2 regions of the Brevibacillus sp. FSL K6-0770 genome follow, and region 2 is predicted to be linked to the other one. Evidence: riboswitches for the same ligand, from Rfam matches in the RefSeq annotation. Region 2 holds a riboswitch; the other holds the start of a gene.
What was found. A riboswitch is a leader RNA that binds a small molecule or an ion and turns the genes downstream of it on or off. The one in region 2 is predicted to bind cobalamin.
Positions count from the first base shown of each region.

Region 1: linked by a shared signal. The riboswitch ahead of NST23_RS24850 (ABC transporter substrate-binding protein) and the one ahead of NST23_RS23685 (energy-coupling factor ABC transporter permease) in region 2 are both predicted to bind cobalamin.

Region 1 covers NZ_JBBOBQ010000001.1:5,230,028-5,234,773, forward strand. Annotated here, with positions in the region: gene NST23_RS24840 (ABC transporter ATP-binding protein) at 1-47, opposite strand, end outside; gene NST23_RS24845 (FecCD family ABC transporter permease) at 67-993, opposite strand; gene NST23_RS24850 (ABC transporter substrate-binding protein) at 1,150-2,316, opposite strand; cobalamin riboswitch at 2,467-2,664, opposite strand; gene NST23_RS24855 (winged helix-turn-helix transcriptional regulator) at 2,818-3,186, opposite strand; gene NST23_RS24860 (alpha/beta fold hydrolase) at 3,296-4,090, shown strand; gene NST23_RS24865 (NAD(P)H-dependent oxidoreductase) at 4,130-4,746, shown strand, end outside.
Region 2 covers NZ_JBBOBQ010000001.1:4,975,123-4,979,868, reverse strand. Annotated here, with positions in the region: gene NST23_RS23690 (quinone-dependent dihydroorotate dehydrogenase) at 1-803, shown strand, start outside; cobalamin riboswitch at 955-1,150, shown strand; gene NST23_RS23685 (energy-coupling factor ABC transporter permease) at 1,299-2,063, shown strand; gene NST23_RS23680 (energy-coupling factor ABC transporter substrate-binding protein) at 2,060-2,344, shown strand; gene cbiQ (cobalt ECF transporter T component CbiQ) at 2,341-3,132, shown strand; gene NST23_RS23670 (energy-coupling factor ABC transporter ATP-binding protein) at 3,137-3,991, shown strand; gene NST23_RS23665 (hypothetical protein) at 4,106-4,270, shown strand; gene NST23_RS23660 (hypothetical protein) at 4,323-4,460, opposite strand; gene NST23_RS23655 (hypothetical protein) at 4,644-4,746, shown strand, end outside.

The sequences.
Region 1 (4,746 bases), 250 kb from region 2:
AGGATCATCTTCGTTCCGTACTTGATCGATAAATCCTTGACCTGCATGTACACCCGACCGTCCTCCTTATGCCCAGTAGTCCTTGCGCTTTTTCAACAGCAAATAGACGAAAAACGGGGCGCCAAACAACGCGGTGATGATGCCTACCGGAATCTCGATCGGAGATAATACCATGCGGGCTGCCGTATCTGACAAGAGCAGCAGCAAAGCGCCCATCAGGCAAGAGCACGGCAGTAAAAATCGATAATCCGTCCCGATGATGATTCTGCTGATATGCGGTGCCACCAGCCCGATGAACCCGATAATCCCGGTGAAGGCAATCGTGACGGAGGCCATCAAGGTAACGAGCAAAAGGCACACCCAGCGGACTTGTTTGACATTGACGCCGAGCGTTCGCGCCACATCTTCGCCAGCGCATAGCGAGTTCAGGTCCCAGGCGTATTTCAGCAAAAGGACAAGCGAGATGATCACGAGCGGCAGCAAAATGTGCAGCACTTGCCATTTCGCTCCCCAAAATCCTCCCATGAGCCAGACAACCAAGTCTTTCAACGCTTCGTTGTTGGAAAAAAACTTCAAACCGGAAACGCCCGCCGAAAACAGTTGCCCAATGGCCACCCCCGCCAAAAGCAGTACGGTCGTCGAGCTGTTTTTGAGCTTGGCGATGCCGTAGACCGCGCCCACAGCGAGACAGCCAAACACAAACGCATTAAGAGCGATCATCCACTGTCCGCTCGAAACGAGGTTGATGCCAAACACACTCGTCCCGGCCACGATCGCCAATGCTGCTCCAAAAGCCGCTCCGCTCGATACGCCGAGCGTAAAAGGGTCTGCCAGCGGATTGCGCAAAATCGCCTGCATAATCGCACCGGCACATGCCAGCGAAACTCCTGTAATGATCGACATGACCATGCGCGGCAGCCGAATCTCGTATACGATGTAGGCGGTCATCTCATCGGAAGCGCGTCCGGACAAAATAGCCAAAAGCTCAGGCAACGCAACTTCTACAGCCCCTGACTGACTGCGTAAAGCGTCAGCAACACCAGTAGGAGGAAAAGGCTTGTCAAAACGAGCAGCTTGCTTTTCACGCTCCCGTGATAGATGGCCTGGATCGGTCGCTGCACTGGCTTGCTCAGCGGTTGTCCTTGGCTGTCATTGAACATCTTTGAACGAATAGTGCCAAATGCCTTGGTATGGCACGCCTAACCATTTTTCAAAATACTCTTTGGCATACTGCTCGGGATCGATATCCTGGAATTTATCCGGGTACAAATATTTGGCTAGTTGGAGATTGCCGATATACCGCTTGTCCGATCCGACAAAGTTGGTGTAGAAAAAGTAAATGTCTTTGCTTTGCCCCGCCTTGAGCCGCGAAACAGATGTCGTGCTCATAATATGGCGCAGCGCTTCCTCAAACGGCTTCGTATCCTTCACATTGTAGCCACCCAGCCAGGTGCCGTGCAGGGTAATGACCTCCGGGTTGCGCTTGAGCACATATTCCTCGTCGACCATGATCGTAGTCGACGCCTCCGCCGGATTCCATTGCAAGTCGGCAGCGTCTTTCCCGCCAGCCAGAATCGTCGCGTAGCCTTCCCCTACTCCTGGCTTCCCGTCCAACGACTGGCTGGGGAAAATCCGGTAGCCCCCGTTCGTATTGAGAAATCCGGCTGACAAGGCAAGCACCTGTTTTTTGTCTTCCTCCTTGATGCCTGCCACCCGGTCCGCTAACAGCTTTTCAATCGAATGCTTCCAGGCGAGAAATTCGTCTGCCTTGTCCGATTTATCAAAAATTTTACCGAGCAGCTTCAGCTCCTCATCCATCTGTTCCGGCAAATAGTTGTTCATTCGCACGACTTTGATTCCGGCTGGCTCCAGCTTTTCCTCCAGCGTCTTGTCGGGGCGATTCGTATAGGCAAAGACGATTTGCGGCTTCAAGCTGATGATTTGCTCCAGATTGATCTGCTTCGTTTCCCCCACATCCGGCTTGCTGTCAAATCCGAGGTACGGGTTATTTTTGACCGTCGTGTCGCCTGTAGCCAGCACGTACTGCTCGGCTCCCAGCAGCTTGATCGCTTCTGCCGTGTTGCGATTGAGCACGACCACCCGCTCTACTGGCAGCTTTACCGTGATCGCAGTCCCTGCGGAATCTTGAAAAGCAAGCTCCTGCTTTTCCTGCGGCACCGCCTGTTCAGTTTTCTGTTCCGCAGGCGTTGACGATGACGGTGAAGCAGCAGAGCAGCCAGTCACGACCAAAAAAATCGTGAGCAGGCCAAACAGCCATGCTTTGCCGATCCAGCTTTTCCGGTTCTTTTGCAGCATCGTTTCCACTCCCTATCTTTTTGTGATCAATAGAAAAGCCCCGTCCCGCCGGACGAGGCAAACGTGTAGAAGTAATCAGTCGACATCATGAATAAATAGACACAAGCTGTCGCAGCTTCTTCCTACACCTCACCTTTTCCGCGAAGGATTACGGGTGTGACAAACTAGGTAGGTCTCCTGGCTTTTGGCTCATCGCGCTCTTTCGTCTTCCCCGATGGTTATGCTCCATACCGAGTGACATGTTGGAAAGAGAACTCACCAATTACAGTGGCGGGACCGCTCGGGATTTTCACCCGATTCCCTGTTACCCCTTGCTCTCGCAAAGGCACCTAGCTGCATGCTATTCTTGGCTGATTATACCATTATTTTCATAGGGAGGGGGGACCGTAAAAACAAATCGGCCGCTTCCTTCCCTTTTTGCCTTCGCCCGAAAAAAATCCGCCGTTCTCAGGTGGTCGTATGGTTGTCGTATGCGATTATGGCCCGGTGCTTTCAGCAGTTTTAGGCAGTCGGCTCCACTTCATCCGCCACAGGCGTGCCAAACTGCTCTCCCCATTTGATCAAGTATTCAATCACGGGACGCAGTGCTTCTCCCCGCTCTGTCAGCTCGTACTCCACCTTTGGCGGAACGACCGGGTACACATGCCGCAGCACAATCCCCGACTCTTCCAGCTCCCGCAGCTGTTCCGCGAGCATTTTGTGATTCACGCCCATGATGTTTTTTTTCAGTTCACCGTACCGCTTTTTCCCGTTCAGCAGCTGGCAAATAATCGTCGTTTTCCATCTTCCTGCAAGAATGGAAACAGACAGCTCGATCGGACACTGAAACTGTTTGCCGTTTATTTGATAAATCACCTGTTGGTTTCCCATGGTTCTCACTTCCCTTTTGGTAAGTATTCAACGAAAAAGTGCGTACTTACTTTTTTACAGTGTATTCGGTAAGATCACTTTTGTAAAACACGATTTCAAGGAGGCCCTCATGGAAAAATTCGTTCAGGTTGGTCCCATAAACGTCGCATATGCAGTAGAAGGAAGCGGGCCAGCCGTGCTGTTGATCCACGGTACAGGAGGCAGTTACGAAGGCACGTGGGGCAATCTCGGCAAGGCGCTGGCACCTGACTTTACCGTCATCACCCCCAATTACAGCGGCTCGGGCAAAACGCAAGATGCCCACGAGCGGCTGGAGCTGGACGATCTGGTCGAGCAAAATGCGCAGGCAGTTATGCAGGAAGGCTTTACGCACTTTCATGTCGTAGGCTACTCGCTCGGCGCTGTCGTAGCAACGGCCATCGCCGCCAAATACCCGGAGCGAGTCCAATCGGTGACAGCGATCGCAGGCTGGGTAGAAAGCGATCTCGCTGTCGCCTATCAGTTCGATCTGTGGCAAAAGCTGTTCCGTCAGGATCGGGAGCTGTTCGCCCAATTCGCCATCCACACTGGCTTCAGCCCGGCGTTTTACAGCTCGTTTCAAACGTTGGAGCAGTTGCATGAGTTTACCGCCAATTTGGCTGCGACACTTGCCGAAGGTACTGGCAAACAGGCTGAACTTGACACTCGCATCAACCTGCGGCCTTTGCTTGGCAAAGTCACTGCCCCAGCACTGGCCATCGGCTTGACTTACGATCGCATGGTGCCTGTGGAGCAGACAAGGGAAATGGCCGCCCTCCTGCCTGACGCGCGCTACCACGAGATCGCTTCGGGACACCTGGTACTGTGGGAGCAGGAGGCAGAGCTGATCGAAACCGTCCTGTCCTTTGTCCGTTCTACCCGATGACTTCCCCAAAATAACTTACCTTATCTGGAGGATAACATGATCCAAAAAGAACAGATTTTGCAAGCATACGAAACCAGACACGCCACTAAAGAATTTGCCGCAGACAAAACGATTGCACAAGAAGACTTCGCTTTCATTATGGAAACGGCTCGCCTTTCTCCCAGCTCATTCGGTTTTGAGCCTTGGAACTTTCTCGTCGTGCAAAACCGCGCTCTGCGCGACAAGCTGTCTGTCGTTTCCTGGGGGGCGCAAAAGCAACTGGCTACAGCGAGTCATTTTGTCATCATCCTGGCGCGTACCAAGCAAGAGATGGCGGCTGATTCCGACTACGTAGTGAACCAGATGAAAAACGTGCAGCTTTTGCCGGAAAACGTCATCACCGCGAAAAGCGCCATGTACGACAAATTTTTGAAGCAAGATTTTGAGCTGTTTGCAGACGAGCGCGTCATGTTCGAATGGGCAGCCAGACAAACGTACATCGCCCTTGGCAACATGATGACCTCAGCCGCCATGATCGGCATCGATTCCTGCCCGATCGAAGGCTTCGACAAAAAACAGGCAGAGGAACTCCTGCAAGCTGAAGGACTGCTGGACAAGGAACGCTTCGGCGTAGCCTGCATGGTTGCCTTTGGCTACCGCAAAAACGAGCCGCGCCC
Region 2 (4,746 bases):
CTGGCAATCCGAGGCCCCGCTTGTTCCGTTTGCCTGAACACGAAGCAGTGATCAACCGAATGGGCTTCAACAACCACGGTGCGTATTTGGCTTCGCAGCATCTGGTAGATTACGCTTATTCCGATGTTCCGATCGGGATCAATATTGGCAAAAACAAAGTCACTCCTAATGAGGAAGCGGCTTCTGACTATATCAAGTGTCTGGACATGCTTTATGCGTACGGCCATTATTTCGTCATTAACATCAGCTCGCCGAACACGCCGAATTTGCGCGACTTGCAGGAGACAGAAAGCATGCGCCAGCTGGTGCGGGCGATACGCGAGAAAGCGGCTGAGCTGGAAGCGCGCGGCATTCAGAAAAAACCGATTTTGCTCAAAGTAGCTCCAGACATGTCTGACGAGCATATGCGCGATGTTGTGCAAGGGGCTGTGGCGGAAGGCATTTCCGGGATTATTGCCACCAATACGACACTGTCGCGGGAAGCTGTTCAAGGGCATCGGTACGCCGAGGAAGCGGGCGGTTTGAGCGGAAAGCCGCTGACAGAGCGATCGACAGCGTGGGTGAAAGAGATTTATCAGGAAGTCGGAGGCAAAGTGCCGATTATCGGTGTCGGAGGCATTTTTACCGGAGAAGACGCCTATCAGAAAATACGCGCAGGCGCCAGCCTGGTTCAGGTTTATACTGGCATGATTTATCAAGGGCCTGGCATTTCGAAGCAGATCAACAAGCAATTGCTCAAGCTGATGCAGCGGGACGGTTTTTCCCACATCAGCGAAGCGGTTGGCGTGGACGCGAAAGCGTAGAATCAAAAACGTAGAACCAAAAACAAGGCTCTTGCAGTCAATGACATTCGCCAAAAGGTCATCGGTTGCAGGAGCCTTTTGATAATAAGCTTTACGCTGGATTGGGCGATTGAGTATAATAATGTAGGACAAGCAAGAACTGTCAAACAATTGGATATTGTCGGCAATAGGTGCCTTTGTGTGCATGAGCACGAAGGGTAACAGGGAATCGGGTGAAAGTCCCGAGCGGTCCCGCCACTGTAATCAGGGAGTTCTCTTTGATGAAGTTCCACTCATATTCATATGGGGAAGGACAAAGAGCGCATCGATCTGAAAGCCAGGAGACCTACCTACTTGCCACACCCTGGAGACCTTCGCGGAAAGGAGCGGTGAATACGGAGCAATTGGACAGAAGTTCATGTCTATTGTTTTGTGCGCATACCTCGTCTGCTATCGGATGGGGCTTTTTTGATTGGAAAAAACGGTAAAAAGAACAGCAAAGGAGGAGAAGTTGCCTTGAATCGATCACGCTTTGTCTCGACCTGTTTATTGATTGCGGGCTTTGTTCTTTACTTTCTCGTAAATGAACCGCAAACTTCTTACGCGATGCACATTATGGAAGGGTATTTGCCGCTGTCGTGGGCGTTGTTCTGGTGGGTAGTATTTATTCCGTTCTTCATTCTTGGCATTCGTTCGTTAAACAAAATCGTCAAAGAACACCCGCAAATGAAGCTGCTTATTGGCGTATCAGGTGCCTTTGCTTTCGTGCTGTCTGCTTTGAAAATTCCTTCGGTGACGGGAAGCAGCTCCCATCCTACCGGAACAGGACTTGGGGCGATCATGTTCGGCCCGTGGGTGATGTCTGTGCTGGGCAGTCTGGTGCTGTTGTTCCAAGCCTTGCTGTTGGCGCATGGCGGATTGACCACGCTTGGCGCCAACGCTGTTTCGATGGCGGTTGTCGGGCCGATGGTGGCTTACGGGGTGTACCGCCTGATTGTCCGTGCCAACGGAGGACAACGTTTGGCTGTCTTCGCTGCGGCAGCTCTTGCTGACCTGGCGACTTATGTAGTGACATCTGTTCAGTTGGCGCTGGCTTTTCCGGCTGAGTCTGGCGGGGTATTGGCTTCTTTCGCCAAGTTCGCTGGCATTTTTGCCATCACACAAATTCCGTTGGCGATCAGCGAGGGGCTTCTGACCGTGCTCGTCTGGAACTGGCTTCAATCTTACAATGCAAAAGAGCTGGCGGAGCTGCGCTTGCTGAAACGGGAGGAATCGCTGTGAAAAAAGGAATGAACTGGCTGCTGCTCCTGGGTGTCGTCGTGCTTGCGATCGTGCCGTTGCTTTTGGTGCAGGACTCGGAGTTCGGCGGAGCGGACGGAGCGGCAGAGGAAGCGATCAAGGAGATTGCCCCTGCGTACGAGCCGTGGTTCCAGCCGCTGCTTGAACCGCCAGGAGGCGAGACGGAGAGCTTGCTGTTTGCCGTGCAAGCGGCATTGGGAGCGGGCATTGTCGGCTATGCGATGGGCTTGTACAAAGGTCGGCTGGATAAAAACAAAAAATGAACTGGCAGCAGCTTGACTCTCTTTCGTATCAAAACCGTCTGAGATTTTTGCCGCCGGAACACAAGCTTCTGTTTGCGAGCGCGTTGATTTTGCTCGTTTTGACAGGACATGAGTGGTTGCAAATGGCGATTTGCATTTGGATGGGAGTATGGGTGATCGGATATGCCCGTATTCCCGTCCGTTTCTATTTCGGATTTCTTCTTTTGTCTCTCTCGTTCTTTGTTTTGGGTTTGCCTGCACTTCTGCTGGAAGCGACAAGGGCGGAGACAGCTCCTGTGACTCAGATGGCAGTGGCGTGGCATGTCGGCCCTTATTTGATATACGTTCCAATGAGCGCCATCAGCAAGGTGTGGGTGCTGTTTTGGCGAACGATGGCCAGCCTTGCCTGCTTTTCCTTTATTTTGTTTACGGTGCCGTTTGCCGAGATTTTGCAGGTGTTGCGCAAGCTGCGGCTTCCGGTCATCGTTACGGATTTGCTGATGATTATGTACCGCTTTATTTTCGTGTTGCTCGGCGTCTCCCATCAGTTGTGGATTGCTCAGCGCTCGCGTGGCGGGCACCGGGGATTTCGCGCGACGATGCGCGACATCGGCGGTCTGGCTGCCCAGCTGTTCGTCAGGGCGATGCGCAAATACGATGCGTTGTACAAAGGGATGGCAGCCAGAGGCTTCGGGGAAAGCTTGCAAGTGCTTTCTTTGCACAGTCATTCCCGCTCCAGACGATATGAATGGGAGTCGATAGCAGGCTGTGTTCTGCTGATTTTGCTGGAGTGGTGGACAGGGGGATAATGCTTTGACATCATGGCTGTTGGAATTTGCTGACGTGCACTACGCCTATCCGGGTGGCCGCGGCCCTGTGCTGCGCGGACTGTCCCTGGGCATTCCAGAAGGGAAAAAATGCGCGCTGCTCGGACGAAACGGTTGCGGCAAATCTACTTTGTTTTTGCACGGGAACGGGATCATCCAGCCGCAGCAAGGGCAAGTGAGCTGGAAAGGGACGCCGCTCAGCTACAAACGCGCTGCCTTGCAGGAGATGACGCAAAAAGTCGGTCTTGTCTTCCAGGACCCGGAGCACCAACTGATCGCCAGTACCGTAGCGGAGGATGTATCCTACGGGCTGTGCAACCGGAACCTGCCGGCGGACGTGATTCGCCAAAAGGTACAGGCGATTCTTCAGGCGTTCGGGATGACCGAGCTTGCTGACGTGCCGATTCATCACCTGAGCCTGGGGCAAAAGCGTCGACTGGCTTTGGCCGGGGTCATGGTGCTGGAACCGGAGCTGTTGCTTTTGGATGAGCCTACGGCGTATCTCGACCGCTATCAGACGCGAAATCTTTTGCGCGAGCTTGATGCGATTCACCAAAACGGGACGACGGTGCTAATGGCGACGCATGACATGGATATCGCGTTTGAGTGGGCGGAATGGATTTGCGTGATGGATGCGGGCAAACTCGTATTTGCCGGGGAGCCGCAAGAGGCATTGGCACAAAGGGAGCTGCTGGAAAGCCTGCATCTCGGCATGCCGCTCATCGCTGACGTGTGGGAAGCTTTGCCGCAGGAATGGCGACAAGAAGCTGGAGAGCGCGTCCCTTGTTCGCTGGAGGAATTGAAAAAGCGTCTGCTGACTGGACAGGTTGCTGTCCGTTAGCGACGGAGAAGCGGTCGCGCTGGCGGCCGTTTTTGTTGTGCGCGATTTCTTGACGCATGGCAAGAACAATCCAAGGGTATTCTATCCGTAAAATTCCTTTTGGAGGTATCCCTGATGGAGCACGATTCGTTGATGAGTTCTTCGCTTGCTGGCGAGGAGCAACAAGAGTTTCCCGAGAAGGTCAAAGATCAGCTCATGTTCAACGTGTTGGAAAAGGAAATGACGACCGAAGAAAAGGAAAAGAAAGCGAAAGACGAATATTTGACAGGAAAATCGTAGTCATTACCGAAAGGTCCTTCTCGGCTAACAAGAACGAGAGGGGCTTTTTTGCTCAGTTGTTGTTCCCTTTGTCTTCTTTTTCTTGCCGTTCTTTCAAAATGGACAAGAAGGCCAAGAAATCGCCCAGCAGAACCACAACGGCCGCCATCAACGCCAGGTCTTCCGCAGAAAAACCATTGTTCTGCTTCATGGTTCAGCCTCACTTCCATAGGTTATCTGTCCCTTGTATCATATGCGGAGCCGTTCGGACGGAAATGGGTATACGCACAACTTTGCCATCTTGAGAAATGTCGGCCGGATTTTGTAGGGAAATGTCTGTTTTTAGCGAATAAAAGAGAATGGACCTACTTAAAACGGGAGAAGTGGTGAGATTGTGATTTCAGCTTTGAATAAGACGCTCTGTGTTCAGCAGCTTGTGGAGAAATTGAGAGAAAAAGAGCTTGTCCACGTTTCCGGCTTTGACTTGAAGGAAACGA